4 regions of the Bacillus sp. CGMCC 1.60114 genome follow, and region 2 is predicted to be linked to each of the others. Evidence: predicted binding sites of a transcription regulator. Region 2 holds the regulator's gene; each other region holds the start of a gene.

What was found. Region 2 encodes Rex, which represses fermentation and respiration genes when NADH is low (regulators of the CRP and FNR family bind a similar motif). Its sites were predicted from a motif close to TTGTGAAATATTTCACAA; they were not measured.
Region 1: ric (iron-sulfur cluster repair di-iron protein) is a predicted target of Rex. The motif match lies at 1,471-1,488, and genes of this name have one in related genera.
Region 3: ACFQZ1_RS13270 (DUF1858 domain-containing protein) is a predicted target of Rex. The motif match lies at 1,801-1,818, and genes of this name have one in related genera.
Region 4: ACFQZ1_RS00610 (L-lactate dehydrogenase) is a predicted target of Rex. The motif match lies at 1,421-1,438, and genes of this name have one in related genera.

The regions. Positions count from the first base shown of each region.
Region 1 is NZ_JBHTHG010000084.1:290,525-293,694, forward strand. Features, by position in the region: gene ACFQZ1_RS13235 (IS200/IS605 family accessory protein TnpB-related protein) at 1-1,219, opposite strand, end outside; gene ric (iron-sulfur cluster repair di-iron protein) at 1,555-2,262, shown strand; gene ACFQZ1_RS13245 (cupredoxin domain-containing protein) at 2,419-2,808, opposite strand.
Region 2 is NZ_JBHTHG010000062.1:4,669-7,838, forward strand. Features, by position in the region: gene ACFQZ1_RS10940 (ABC transporter ATP-binding protein) at 1-685, opposite strand, end outside; gene ACFQZ1_RS10945 (redox-sensing transcriptional repressor Rex) at 868-1,497, shown strand; gene ACFQZ1_RS10950 (YdiK family protein) at 1,524-1,721, opposite strand; gene ACFQZ1_RS10955 (CPBP family intramembrane glutamic endopeptidase) at 1,724-2,452, opposite strand; gene groES (co-chaperone GroES) at 2,807-3,091, shown strand; gene groL (chaperonin GroEL) at 3,130-3,170, shown strand, end outside.
Region 3 is NZ_JBHTHG010000084.1:296,895-300,064, forward strand. Features, by position in the region: gene fabF (beta-ketoacyl-ACP synthase II) at 1-591, opposite strand, end outside; gene ACFQZ1_RS13265 (helix-turn-helix transcriptional regulator) at 713-1,564, shown strand; gene ACFQZ1_RS13270 (DUF1858 domain-containing protein) at 2,077-2,304, shown strand; gene ACFQZ1_RS13275 (DUF438 domain-containing protein) at 2,317-3,170, shown strand, end outside.
Region 4 is NZ_JBHTHG010000003.1:90,372-93,541, reverse strand. Features, by position in the region: gene ACFQZ1_RS00630 (TetR/AcrR family transcriptional regulator) at 1-70, shown strand, start outside; gene ACFQZ1_RS00625 (permease) at 170-745, shown strand; gene ACFQZ1_RS00620 (hypothetical protein) at 856-1,041, shown strand; gene ACFQZ1_RS00615 (spore coat protein) at 1,055-1,303, shown strand; gene ACFQZ1_RS00610 (L-lactate dehydrogenase) at 1,533-2,483, shown strand; gene ACFQZ1_RS00605 (PTS sugar transporter subunit IIC) at 2,504-3,170, shown strand, end outside.

The sequences.
Region 1 (3,170 bases), on a different contig from region 2:
TTGTGTTTAATTTTTCTACAACAATCGGTTTGTTTGCTTTTACAGCAATATCAACTAATGCAATGGCTTCTGCTTCAATAACTTTAGTAATTTGTTCTGATGTTTCCCCTAAAATATCAAAGGATAATACACCCGTTTTTATGAGTTGTCCTTGTCTATTGATGTTTGACCAAGCAAAGTGATCAAAATTACAGTCTACTCCAATGACACCATCGGATTTGCTGAAGTTTTTATTTGGGTTTTCTTCAATATCTATTAAACATTTAAAAATGTAGTAATCCCCGTGATCTTCAATTGCCCAACTGATTGGTTTTCCTGCATTCTTTTTATCTTTGCAATTCCATTGGTTTTGGATAGCTGCACTCACTTGTTCTTGTCCATATGGAAATGCAAGGTTCGGAATTTCAACTACAACACCGTTTGGTGTTGTAAAGTGTAAAGATTGTGATTCTGTATTGTATGTAAACACAAAGTTTCCTGATTTCGCGTCTTTTCGACCTGAAATCAACATTTGATTGTAACGAGCCTTTTCAAAATCCTGAACCCAAAGTGTATGATTTTGAACATAAGTATCTACAGTATGTTGTGCTTTGAATCGTTTTTTACTCCCAAATACAACAGAAGAAACTTTGTTTTTTAAACTATGAAGTAGTTTTTGGAGTCTATCCAACCGAAATTCAAGGCTGCCTAAACGAGAACGAAGTGTTTGAATACGCACATTTAAATATTCATGCTCAAATTGATAGGCATGATAGTAAATATCCGTTCTCTTTTTAAATTGCACAACAAAATATCGTCCCATTTGTTGTTCTTTGGACGTTTTATTGAACTTTGGCTTCCCTTCGATAAAAGATGTTTTCATTTTATTCAGCACTGTCAAATCTGACTTGGTTTTCTTAATCTTCTTTTTTACAGCTTTAATCTGTTCATTTTTATTTTCGATATACAATTTTTTCAATTCTGTCTGAGAAGAAAACAGTGCATTGGCTTCCTGCACAGCACTATTTGCATAATAGTCATTCAGACTAAATCGTGATTTTACAGTAATTTGCATACTCTCAGAACGCCTGGAGGTGCCAGAACGTTTTTCTAACACTTGCGTTTGAAAAGCGAAATGCTTCGCACGATTAAATCCGAAAAGAGCATGTCCAATCGCTTCAACATACTTCGGATTCAGTGCATTCTTATAGATACGAATTGAAAAATATGCTTTTTTCATTGGACACGCTCCTTTCTTATTCTGTATACACAAAGTATACCAAATAAGAACATATGTTTCCGTTTATATACTTAAAAAAACAAAAAAGCGATTCATCCTCCACCTAGCTTCTTTGCTTTCACCACATTTTGAGATGGGGGCTTCTCGCCAGATATGATAAAACCCTCTAGTCCTAATACTTTACTTTATAAATAATTAAAGAAAAGACACGGATTGTATTATTTATAACGATGATGAACTTAACACATGACAAGTGATATATATCACCACGTGGGTTCAAAATTATTGATATTCTTAATCCAGATACTAAATTTGAACTTTATGGAGGCATTCATATGGAACATACATTTACTGAGACTTCTGTTATTGGTGAGATCGTTACAAAATTTCCAAAGGCTAGTAATCTTTTTAAATCATATAGAATCGATTTTTGTTGTGGTGGGAATAGACCACTTATCGATGCGATTAACGAAAGAAATTTATCAGCAGAAGAGGTTTTAACAAAGTTAAATACTCTTTATCATGAAACAAAACGATTAAACACAGTTGAAATTGATTGGAAAACAGCTTCTTATAGCGAATTGATTGACCATGTTGTAAATAAGCATCATCGCTATTTAAACGAAGAGTTACCGCTGTTAAGTCCATACGTAACAAAAGTGTTACGCGTTCACGGAGCAGGGCAACCTCATTTAGCTCAAATTCACAAGTTATTTCATGAATTAAAAACTGAATTAGAGCAACATTTAATTAAAGAAGAAACAGAAGATTTCCCATTAATTTTAGCATTTGAGCAAAATCCAAGCGATGAAAATTACACAAAATTACGCAAAGTAGTGGATGAATTAGAAAATGAACATACCCACGCTGGAAATATTATAAAAGAACTTCGTGAGGTTACGAATGACTTTACTCCTCCAGCAGGTGCTTGTGGTACGTATCGTCTTGTCTATCAACGACTTGAAGCCATTGAATCTGATTTATTCCAACATATTCATTTAGAAAATAATATTCTATTTCCACGTGCAATTGCACAAGCTTAAATAAGAAAAAAGGTGAACCCTTAACTTGGTAGTTGTAGGGGATAACTTAAAAGGGGGGCTATCCCCTCCTTTTTCGTTCCCTTCGCAAAAAAATAAACAACTTTTTTATTTAGGGAGCTACTTATTAAAAAAGCAAGGCCCTATTGGCCCTGCTTGTTATTTGACTATTACTTTTCCATCCATTCCTTTCTGGAAATGGTACCGACATATCAGTTCATATGTACCGGGATCTTGAGGTTTCACGGTAATGGTTCTTTCTTTTCCCGGCTGAACTACTGCATCAATTCTGAGCTTTTCCACTGTGAAGGTGTGCTCTTTCTTACCTTGGTTTTTCAATATCAACGTTGTCGTTCTTCCAATCGGAATAGTGATGACATTCGGATTAAAGTAATCATCGTTCAACTCGACCTCAATCACTTTCACTGACTCAATAGGCTGTGTTACGACCCCGGATTCGGCAAATACACTGAGTGAGCCCGGAGTTGTCACAACTACAATCATCGCAAGCAAAACGGCCAATCCAGTTAACCACTTTTTCACAGACATTCGCAATCCTTCCTTTCCTAAGCACTATTGTTTTCCAATTCATAAAATATTATCACTATAAATAGGGTTCCGATGTGCTTCAAATAGTAGCTCTTTTATCTGAAACAGTGACAAAGAAAAAAATCGACTCTAATAACGATCTTCTGGAATCCATTCCTCTTCAATTAACCTGCACCATTCGTTTAAGTGTAATACTTCATATTCAAACAAAATATTATCATCATCTTCCACAATATGGCCCTTTAGTAGAGTAACTTTATTGCTACTCAACAGTTCCTTAATCCGCCTTTCAGTTCAGATCTTCTTTTTACTTTTCACTATAAAAAACACCCCTTTAGATAAACAGATCCAAAGGGGCAAAA
Region 2 (3,170 bases):
GTTTATCTAGAAAGTATCGATCGTGTGAAACGATTAAAATAGCGCCAGGATAGCCTTGTAAATATTGTTCTAGCCATGTTAATGTATCGATATCTAAATGGTTTGTTGGCTCATCCAAAATAAGCAAATCTGGTTTTGTTAACAATAATTTTCCAAGAGCTAAACGAGTTTTTTGTCCACCGCTTAATGTCGAGATTGTAGTTCCGTGTGTTTCAGACGGAAAGCCGAGTCCGCTTAAAACAGAGCGAATGTCCGCTTCGTATTGGTAGCCGCCTTTATTTTTATAATCTAATTGCAGGCGATCATACTCTGCTAACAATCTTTCATGTACAGTGACATTTGTGAAATTTTCTTCTTTTCCCATTTCTTGTTCTAGCCTTCGGAGTTCTTTCTCCATGCGTTGCAAGTCGAGAAATACCGTTAGCATTTCATCCCAAATGGTTAATGACGTCTCAAGACCAGTGTGCTGTGCTAAGTAACCGATAGATACATCTTTCGGTTTAATAATTTCTCCGCTGTCATGGGACAGTTCTCCCGCAATAATCTTTAATAATGTAGACTTTCCAGCGCCGTTACGGCCGACAAGTGCAATACGATCACGCGTCTGTACCTCTAACTTAATGTTTGAAAGAATCATTTCAGCGGCGTATAACTTGGAAAGGTTATTTACTTGTAGTAGAATCAATGTTTTCACCTCAAATAATTTCTTAACTTTGCCATGATTATATTTCTCAATCATACTAAAAATAGTGTATAGTTGAACATAATAGAGAAGTTCTCTCTCTATTATACAAGGAAAACTTTCAATGCTAAACTTCCGTACATGTTTCAATCACTTGAACAGATAGGAAGAGAGGAGGGGGTTGCATGGAGCAGCCTAAAATTCCGCAGGCGACTGCCAAAAGATTGCCTCTATACTATCGATTTATCCAAAACTTATCATTATCTGGTAAGCAACGCGTATCATCTGCAGAATTAAGTGAAGCGGTGAAAGTGGATTCTGCGACAATTCGAAGAGATTTTTCATACTTTGGGGCATTAGGGAAAAAGGGATACGGCTATAACGTAAATTATTTATTGTCGTTTTTTCGCGAAACACTTGACCAAGATGATGTAACGCGTGTAGCTCTAATAGGGGTAGGTAATTTAGGGACAGCTTTCTTACATTACAATTTTACGAAAAATAATAATACAAAAATTGAGATGGCATTTGACGTTGATGAAGAGAAAGTTGGAAAAGAAATCGGAGGAATTCCAGTATATCATCTGGATGAATTAGAAGAGAAATTATCAGATGATATAAAAGTGGCAATATTAACAGTACCTGCTTCTGTTGCACAAGCTGTAGCAGATCGCTTATCGCATACTGGTATACAAGGTGTTTTAAACTTTACACCTGCTAGGTTAAATATAGTAGAACATATTCGAATTCATCATATTGATTTAGCGGTAGAATTACAAACGCTTGTGTACTTTTTAAAAAATTATCCAAAATAAAAACGCAGGAATTCCCTGCGTTTTTATTATTTCTTCATATTACCTTTTTTCGATTTAGAAAAAAGAAGGCGAAGTGCCAAATTAAAATCAACGGTTGCCATTATAGCAAGCAATAGTGTATAAAAGTTCCAAATTGTATCTTCAACACTTGTAATTGCTAAGTATGTAAAAATACACCCGAGAAGAAAGTACAAAGTTGCCATAACAAATGGTGAATTTCGCATGTTTAAAATCCTCCGATAAATCCTTGCAATTTTTCAGCTTTTTCTAGATAGGGATGAAGTACAAATGTAATTAACATAACATTTGTATTCATCATAACATGAGCCATAATGGGTACAATAATTCGTTTCGTTTTAACGTATAAAAATGAAAAAACAAGCCCCATGGAAATATACACTAATAAATGTGTAGGGTCAAAATGAATTAAAGCAAATATAAGAGAACTCACGATTGCTGCGATAAAGAAGTTATATCGTTTATATAGTGTTCCAAATAGAATCTTTCTAAATACAATTTCCTCAAGAATAGGAGCAAATATAGACGAAACAATTATAAATAATGGAGCAGCTTTTATGATTTCGATAATGTTTTGTGTATTTTCAGATTCAGCTTCAACTTTAAAAATTTGTGTTTCGATGGTGCCAGCAATTACTTGGGCGAATAAAGCAAGAAAAACTCCTAAAATGATCCAACCTATTGTAGCAGAAATGCTTGTTTTTTCTCGCTCCCATTTTTCCGATTGTGTATCATTGCGTAATAACAGTAGGATGATAATAAGAGCAACGAAGAAGCTGATTATTCCCCAATGTGCAGTTGCTAATTGAACCTTTTCTTGAAAGCTCCTGTTTCCATTGTTGTATATTCCGCTTTTTAAAAGGATCCATCCTCCAATTACCCCTGATAATTGCATTAAAATATATGTAATAACAACCCACCAGTATTGTCTCTTCAATTTCATAACTCCTTTTTAAATTTTTTGTAATGAAAAAGGAAAATGCTCTACCCATAGAGAAAACAACTTATGGCATCTTTCTTATTGTAACATAGGAGAAGAAGGAAAAACGATGATGAATCTTCTATCAGTACTGATTTTCCGTGAAGGTAAGAATTATTATGTTATTCATCCGGTAAAGTATATAAGCTTATAGAAAAAAGGAAAAGAATGTAGAATAGTTTTCCGAAAAATTACGTTTTTTCACTTGCAAAAGAAAATAAGATTCTTTATTATAATAAGTGTGTTAGCACTCGGAGTGTTCGAGTGCTAATAAACATAAAATTTACATAGTCAATGAGGAGGTTATTGTTCATGCTAAAGCCATTAGGTGATCGCGTTGTAATTGAGCTTGTTCAAGCAGAAGAAAAAACAGCAAGTGGTATCGTATTACCAGACACTGCAAAAGAAAAACCACAAGAAGGTAAAGTAGTAGCAGTTGGTACTGGTCGAGTGCTTGAAAATGGTGAGCGTGTTGCTTTAGAGTTAGCTGCAGGCGATCGTATTATCTTCTCAAAATATGCAGGTACTGAAGTGAAATACGAAGGTGCAGAATACTTAATTTTACGTGAAAGCGACATTTTAGCAGTTATCGGTTAATTATATAAATCTTAAAAAATTCAAGGGGGTCAAATATTATGGCAAAAGATATTAAATTTAGTGAAGAAGCACGTCGTTC
Region 3 (3,170 bases), on a different contig from region 2:
TGATAAGTCTGTTATAGCTGCCTCCGTTCCACCCGCAAATATAACGTCAGCTTCTCCAGAACGAATTAGTCTAAAGGCTTCTCCGATAGCTGTATTTCCAATTGCACAAGCAGAAACAGGTGACATAGAAGGTCCCATCGCATTCCACTTGATACTAATTTGTGCTGCAGCAGCATTAGACATTATGGCAGGTACTAGAGTTGGGCTGACTCTTCTTGGCCCCTTCTGCCTAAGCGCATCAACATTTTCAATCAAGGTTTCAATCCCTCCGATACCTGAACCTACGTATACGCCTAACCTTTCTACATCTATACGATCGAGGTCTAACTTAGAATCTGACCAAGCTTGTTCAGCTGCAGCCAAAGCAAATTGAGAAAAACGATCTAAACGTCTTGCGTCTTTCTTTCCTAAAACTTCATCTGCATCAAAATCTTGGACGATACCCGCAATTTTTGTCTTATGATTAGTAACATCAAATGTATCAATAGTGGATATACCAGATTCCCCGTTAATCAGATTGTTCCAAAATGTTTTGATGTTGTTTCCTATAGGAGACACTACCCCCATACCGGTAATCACAACTCTTTCCACTTTTCATCCCTCCAAATCAATAATTTACTTGTATTTTACATCTCTTTTATCCTATTACAAGGGATAGTTTATCCTGGTATAATTACTACTAGGTTAAATTGATAAGATTAGGAGTTTAAAAATGAATAATAAAACTAGGCTTGAAGCTTTGTCGACATTCTTAAAAGCTAAGCGTGCCCAAATTAAGCCAGAGTCTATTGGTTTGCCTGCCGGAATCCGGAGAAGGACACCTGGGTTACGAAGAGAAGAAGTTGCACAATTAGCAGGTGTAAGTACCACTTGGTATACATGGCTAGAGCAAGGAAGAGATATAAAAGTTTCTTCAATCGTACTTGATTGTATTTCTGCAGCTCTCCAATTAAATAATGATGAAAGAGACTACTTATATGACCTGGCATTAGAGGCAAAACCAGAAATTACCCATCAAAAAAATGATCAATCAGAGCTTAGCCCTTCTTTAAAGCGAATACTAGCTGAATTAATATATTGTCCGACTATCATTACAGATCGACATTGCCATATTGTGGGCTGGAATCCTGCAGCTGCTCATGTTTTTTTAGATTTTGCACAAATACCGAATGATCAAAGAAATTTGATTCGTTTAGTGTTCACTAGAAAAGAATTAAAAGCATTGGCCGTCAATTGGGAACATTTTGCGAAAGGTTTTCTTGCTATTTTCCGTACCTATTATGGACACTATTTAGGCGATGAATGGTACAACCAATTTATTAAAGAAATGAGTCATTCACATTCAGAATTCCAGGATTTATGGCAAGAAAGTCAAGTGAGTAAGGCTCCAGAAGTAGTAATTGAATTTAGACATGCTAAAGCAGGCAAAATGTTGTTTAATTTAACTTCTCTTCAAGTTCAAGGTGATATGGATTTACGGTGCAGTATCTATACGCCAGTAGAGGAAACAGATACAGAAAATAAATTAAAACGATTAATGAAGAGGGTTTCCGTTGAAAATTAATAAAGTAAGTTCATTACATTAGCGAAATGATACTGATTACTGAACAAAGTCATTATTCCTTATTGGGAAAAGAGTTAACTTTACTGTTGCCCTTTTGTTCCATGGGCGGATGGCGTTAGTTGAAGGAAAATAAGCTAATTTGCATTCGGATTTCTATTTTCGGTATTCCATTATAGGGCGCTATTTTTGAATAAAACTTAGATTCCCAAACGACTTTATTGTTATATTTTTTAGTGTAGTGAAGTATCTTACATCAAGATTAAACAACTATATTTTTAACCCCGTCCTATAATTTAGAACGGGGTTATGCTTGTTTGAGCTTTTAAAATTAAATAACTTTATTGTCATTTTACATTAATACTTCTTTTTGCACAGCGTACTCCACTCATGCTCCCTAGTTTTCTCTTCAAATTTCCAAAAATCACATGTGTGATTTTCCTCACTCCATATTCATTATCTCTATGTTACATTGTTTTTGAGAATTAATATCACTTATTTCCGAGGTGAGAGTGATGACAAAGATGATTGATTTTAGTCAAACCGTTTGCGATTTAGCTAACAAATACCCTGAAATCATCCCTATCTTAAAAGAACTAGGCTTTGAACAAATAACGAAACCCGGCATGCTGCACACGGCCGGGCGTGTGATGACGATTCCAAATGGCTGCCGGATGAGGGGAATCTCCTTCGATGTAGTTAAAAAAACTTTTGAAAATAATGGATTTAACATTAAAGAATAGAGGAGAATTCTTATGAGCGAAATCATTAACAATCGTGAACAAGAAAGTATAAATAAATTTGAAAGACAGGCTATTTTAAAGGAAATTATTAAAAGTCTTCATAATGGAAAAAGTGTGGAAGAAGTGAAGGCCCAATTTGAAGAAGCAGTCGGGAATATTACCGTCGCGGAAATTTCAAAGCTTGAACAGGCACTTATGGAAGAAGAAGGAATTCCAGTGGAAGAAGTACAACGTTTATGCCCGGTGCATACAGCTATTTTTAAGGGTTCCATTGAAGACATCCATCGATCCGACAAACCCGAAGATCAAGCTGGGCATCCAGTCCATACATTTAAGCTTGAAAACAAAAAAATTGATAAGCTTGTTAACTTCAAACTTCAACTTCACTACGAACGTTTCGAGAAAGAAGATAGTGAAGAAAACGTTTATAAACTAATCGAAGATTTAAATCTGTTGCTGGATGTGGATAAACACTACAGCCGTAAAGAAAATCTGCTTTTTCCCTATTTAGAACAATACGGAATTTATGGCCCGACACAAGTAATGTGGGGAATCGATGATGTCATTCGTAACGCCATTAAAGATGTGAAACAAGCATTAACAAACTATAACGGAGATAAAAAGACGGTCTTAGACGGCGTTTACTTTGTCATCCGTGAGGTAACTGAAATGATTTTTAAAGAGGAAAATATTTTGTTTCCGATGGCACTTCAAACTCTTACAGAGGATGAATGGGTTAAAATCGCTCATGAAAGTGATGAAATTGGCTATTGCTTAACAGGTCCTGCGAGTGTATGGAAACCTGAAAGAAAAGCGATACAAGAGCAGGCTATGTCTGAAGGATTCATTCGTTTAGAAACAGGTAT
Region 4 (3,170 bases), on a different contig from region 2:
GGATTTAGATGCAAGTTTACATTTATTACTGGAAACGTTTATTAAAGGACTGCATGTTATAAAAGAGTGAATAAGGAGAGAGAAACCATGAATTTTTTGCTGTTCATGCTTCTTTTTACAGTAGGTTGCGGTTTGTTAGAGGCGAAAATGCTAAAGGATGTGAAGTGAAATGTTTGCAGGACATTTTGGCTTAGCTGCAGCAGTGAAAGCGAAGTCACCGAAAATACCGCTTTGGGCTCTCATGTTAAGCACACAACTATTGGACGTCATCTTTGTGCCACTTTATGTTTTAGGAGTAGAGACAATAGAGCCTATTGGTGGTAATGGTTATGGTGAAGCGGTGATTCATGCAGATTATTCACACTCTTTAATAGGGGCACTGTGTATTGCCTTTTTTGCAGGAATAGTGGGTAGAAAGTTTTGGGGAAGAAGAAGTGGCCTTGTTATTGGAGCGGTAGTTTTTAGTCATTGGGTTCTTGATTTACTTGTGCATCGTGCTGATTTGCCGTTACTTCCAGGGAATTTTGGAGACTTTCCTTTGCTGGGTTTTGAGCTATGGAGATTTCCAGCTATTAGTATTGCATTGGAATGTATTCTTATTGCGTTAGGTGGTATATTATATTTCCGATTTGTTGTTTCGAGTGTAGAGCAACGAAAGAAATTGATAGCAAGAGTAGCCGGCGGTGTAGTAGTTGTGTTATTAATTCTTTCGTTAATTACAGATGTATTTGGCTTTGCGGCTTGAGTATGAATAAAAGGAAACCTTAGAAGCGATTCTAAGGTTTTTTAGTGCATACAATCTAAAAATAAATAGATACTAAATGTTGAATGAACAAAGAAAGGAAGGCTGTTACGATGCAAAATTTAAACGAGCTTGAAGTGGAGAATTTACGTCATCTTATTGGTGGGCATGCAACAGTTATTAACAAATTACAAGAGTATGCACAAGCATGTACGGATCCGCAGCTGAAGCAGATGCTGCAAAAAGATGTGCAAGATGCACAAAATACGAAACAACAATTAATGTCTTTTTTAGGATAGGGGGGTAAAGAACATGAATGAAAAAGATATGGTAAATGATTATTTAGCTGAATTAAATGCAAGTTTAACCGGCTATGCGAATTACATTGCTCAAACGAATAACGATCAATTATATCAAACGTTAATTCAGATTCGTAATCAAGACGAAATGCGTCAACGTAATCTGTATCAATACGCAAAACAAAAGAACTATTATCAACCAGCAGCTCCAGCCAATCCAACGATTGTTCAGCAGTTGAAGAATCAATTAAGTGCGCAATAAGAAAAGAGATTTTAAAGCGGGTGACGTAACCGAGACGTTACCCGTTTTTTTGTGAAAGTGAAATGTTCGTGACTTTGTCGAAATTATATGCAAGGGGACATAAAATGTCCATATTATTTGTGAAGTATTTCACAAATTACACATAGCTTACATGGAAAAAACTTCCATGATAAAAAGTGTAAAGAACACAACACAAAGAAAATTACACTAAGAAGCAGGTGAGATTGTCATGAATAGAAATACAAGGAAGATTGCGATTATTGGTACTGGATTAGTTGGATCGAGCTGTGCGTATTCTATTGTGAATCAAGGAATCTGTGAAGAATTAGCGTTAATTGATCTTAATCATGAGCGAGCAGTTGGCGAAGCAATGGATTTATCACACTGCATTAATTTTACAAATACAAGAACAAAAGTATACGCAGGAACTTATGAAGACTGCAAAGATATGGACATTGTTATTATTACAGCAGGACCTGCTCCAAAGCCAGGTCAAAGTCGACTTGATACTTTAGGAGCAAGTGCAAAAGTTATGGAAAGTATTGTACCAAGTGTAATGGAGAGCGGATTTGATGGCATCTTCCTAATTGCATCAAACCCAGTTGATATTATTACTTATCAAGTTTGGAAATTATCAGGTTTGCCAAGAAATCGTGTTCTTGGTACTGGGACATCATTAGATTCTTCTCGTTTAAGAACAATTTTGTCTGAATTGCTAGATGTTGATCCTCGTAGCATTCAAGGCTATTCGTTAGGGGAACATGGCGATTCACAAATGGTTGCCTGGTCTCACGTAACAGTTGGTGGAAAGCCGATTCTACAAATTTTAGAAGGGCAAAAAGAGCGTCTAGGTGAACTTGATTTAGATGAAATTGTAGAAGAAACAGCAAAAGCTGGTTGGGAGATTTATAAACGGAAAGGAACTACTTATTACGGTATTGGGAATGCGTTAGCTTATATTGCACGTTCTATTTTTAATGATGATCACTGTATTATTGCTGTATCAGCTGTTTTAGACGGTGAATACGGTGAGTATGAAATTTCCACAGGTGTACCAGCTATCATTACAAGAAATGGTATAAAAGAACTTGTCGAACTGAACTTAACAGAAGCTGAAGAAAGCCGATTTGCAAAATCAAATGACATTTTACGCGACTACATGAAAACAATCGGTTACTAAACTAGGAGAAGGTGAAACAGATGAAGGAATATATCATGCCTCGTATATTCAAAGGATCTGCAGGAATTGCACAAGGTATTTTCGTATCTCTTGGAATTGGTCTGCTCATCGAAAATATAGGAAGAATTGCTGATATTCCTATGTTAATTACAATTGGAGTTGTTGCAAAATCACTTATGGCACCAGCAATTGGAGCAGGAATTGCTTTTATGCTCGGAGCAAATGGACTTGTCATTTTCTCAGCGATGGTTGCAGGAGCGATTGGAGCTGGATCAATTTCTATTACTGCAGCCGGTTTGATGATTAAAACGGGTGAACCAGTCGGTGCGTTATTAACTGCAACACTAGCAGTTTATATCGGTAAACGATTAAGCGGAAAAACTGCTTTAGATATGATGCTTGTTCCGTTTGCTGCAATATTAGGTTCAGGTTTAGTTGGTATTTGGTTATCCCACAATATTAGCCCGGTTTTAAATGCGGTTGGAGCATTTATTAAAGATAGCTCAGCAGGCAGTACGTTTATTGCTTCTATTTTACTTTCAGTTGTTTGGGGATTATTATTAATTTCTCCAGCGTCATCAGCAGCTTTAGCGATTGCCCTTAGTCTAGACGGCGTAGCAGGCGGTGCTGCACTTGCAGGATGCGTCGCTCAATTTATCGGATTCGCTGTTATCTCTGCGAAAGAAA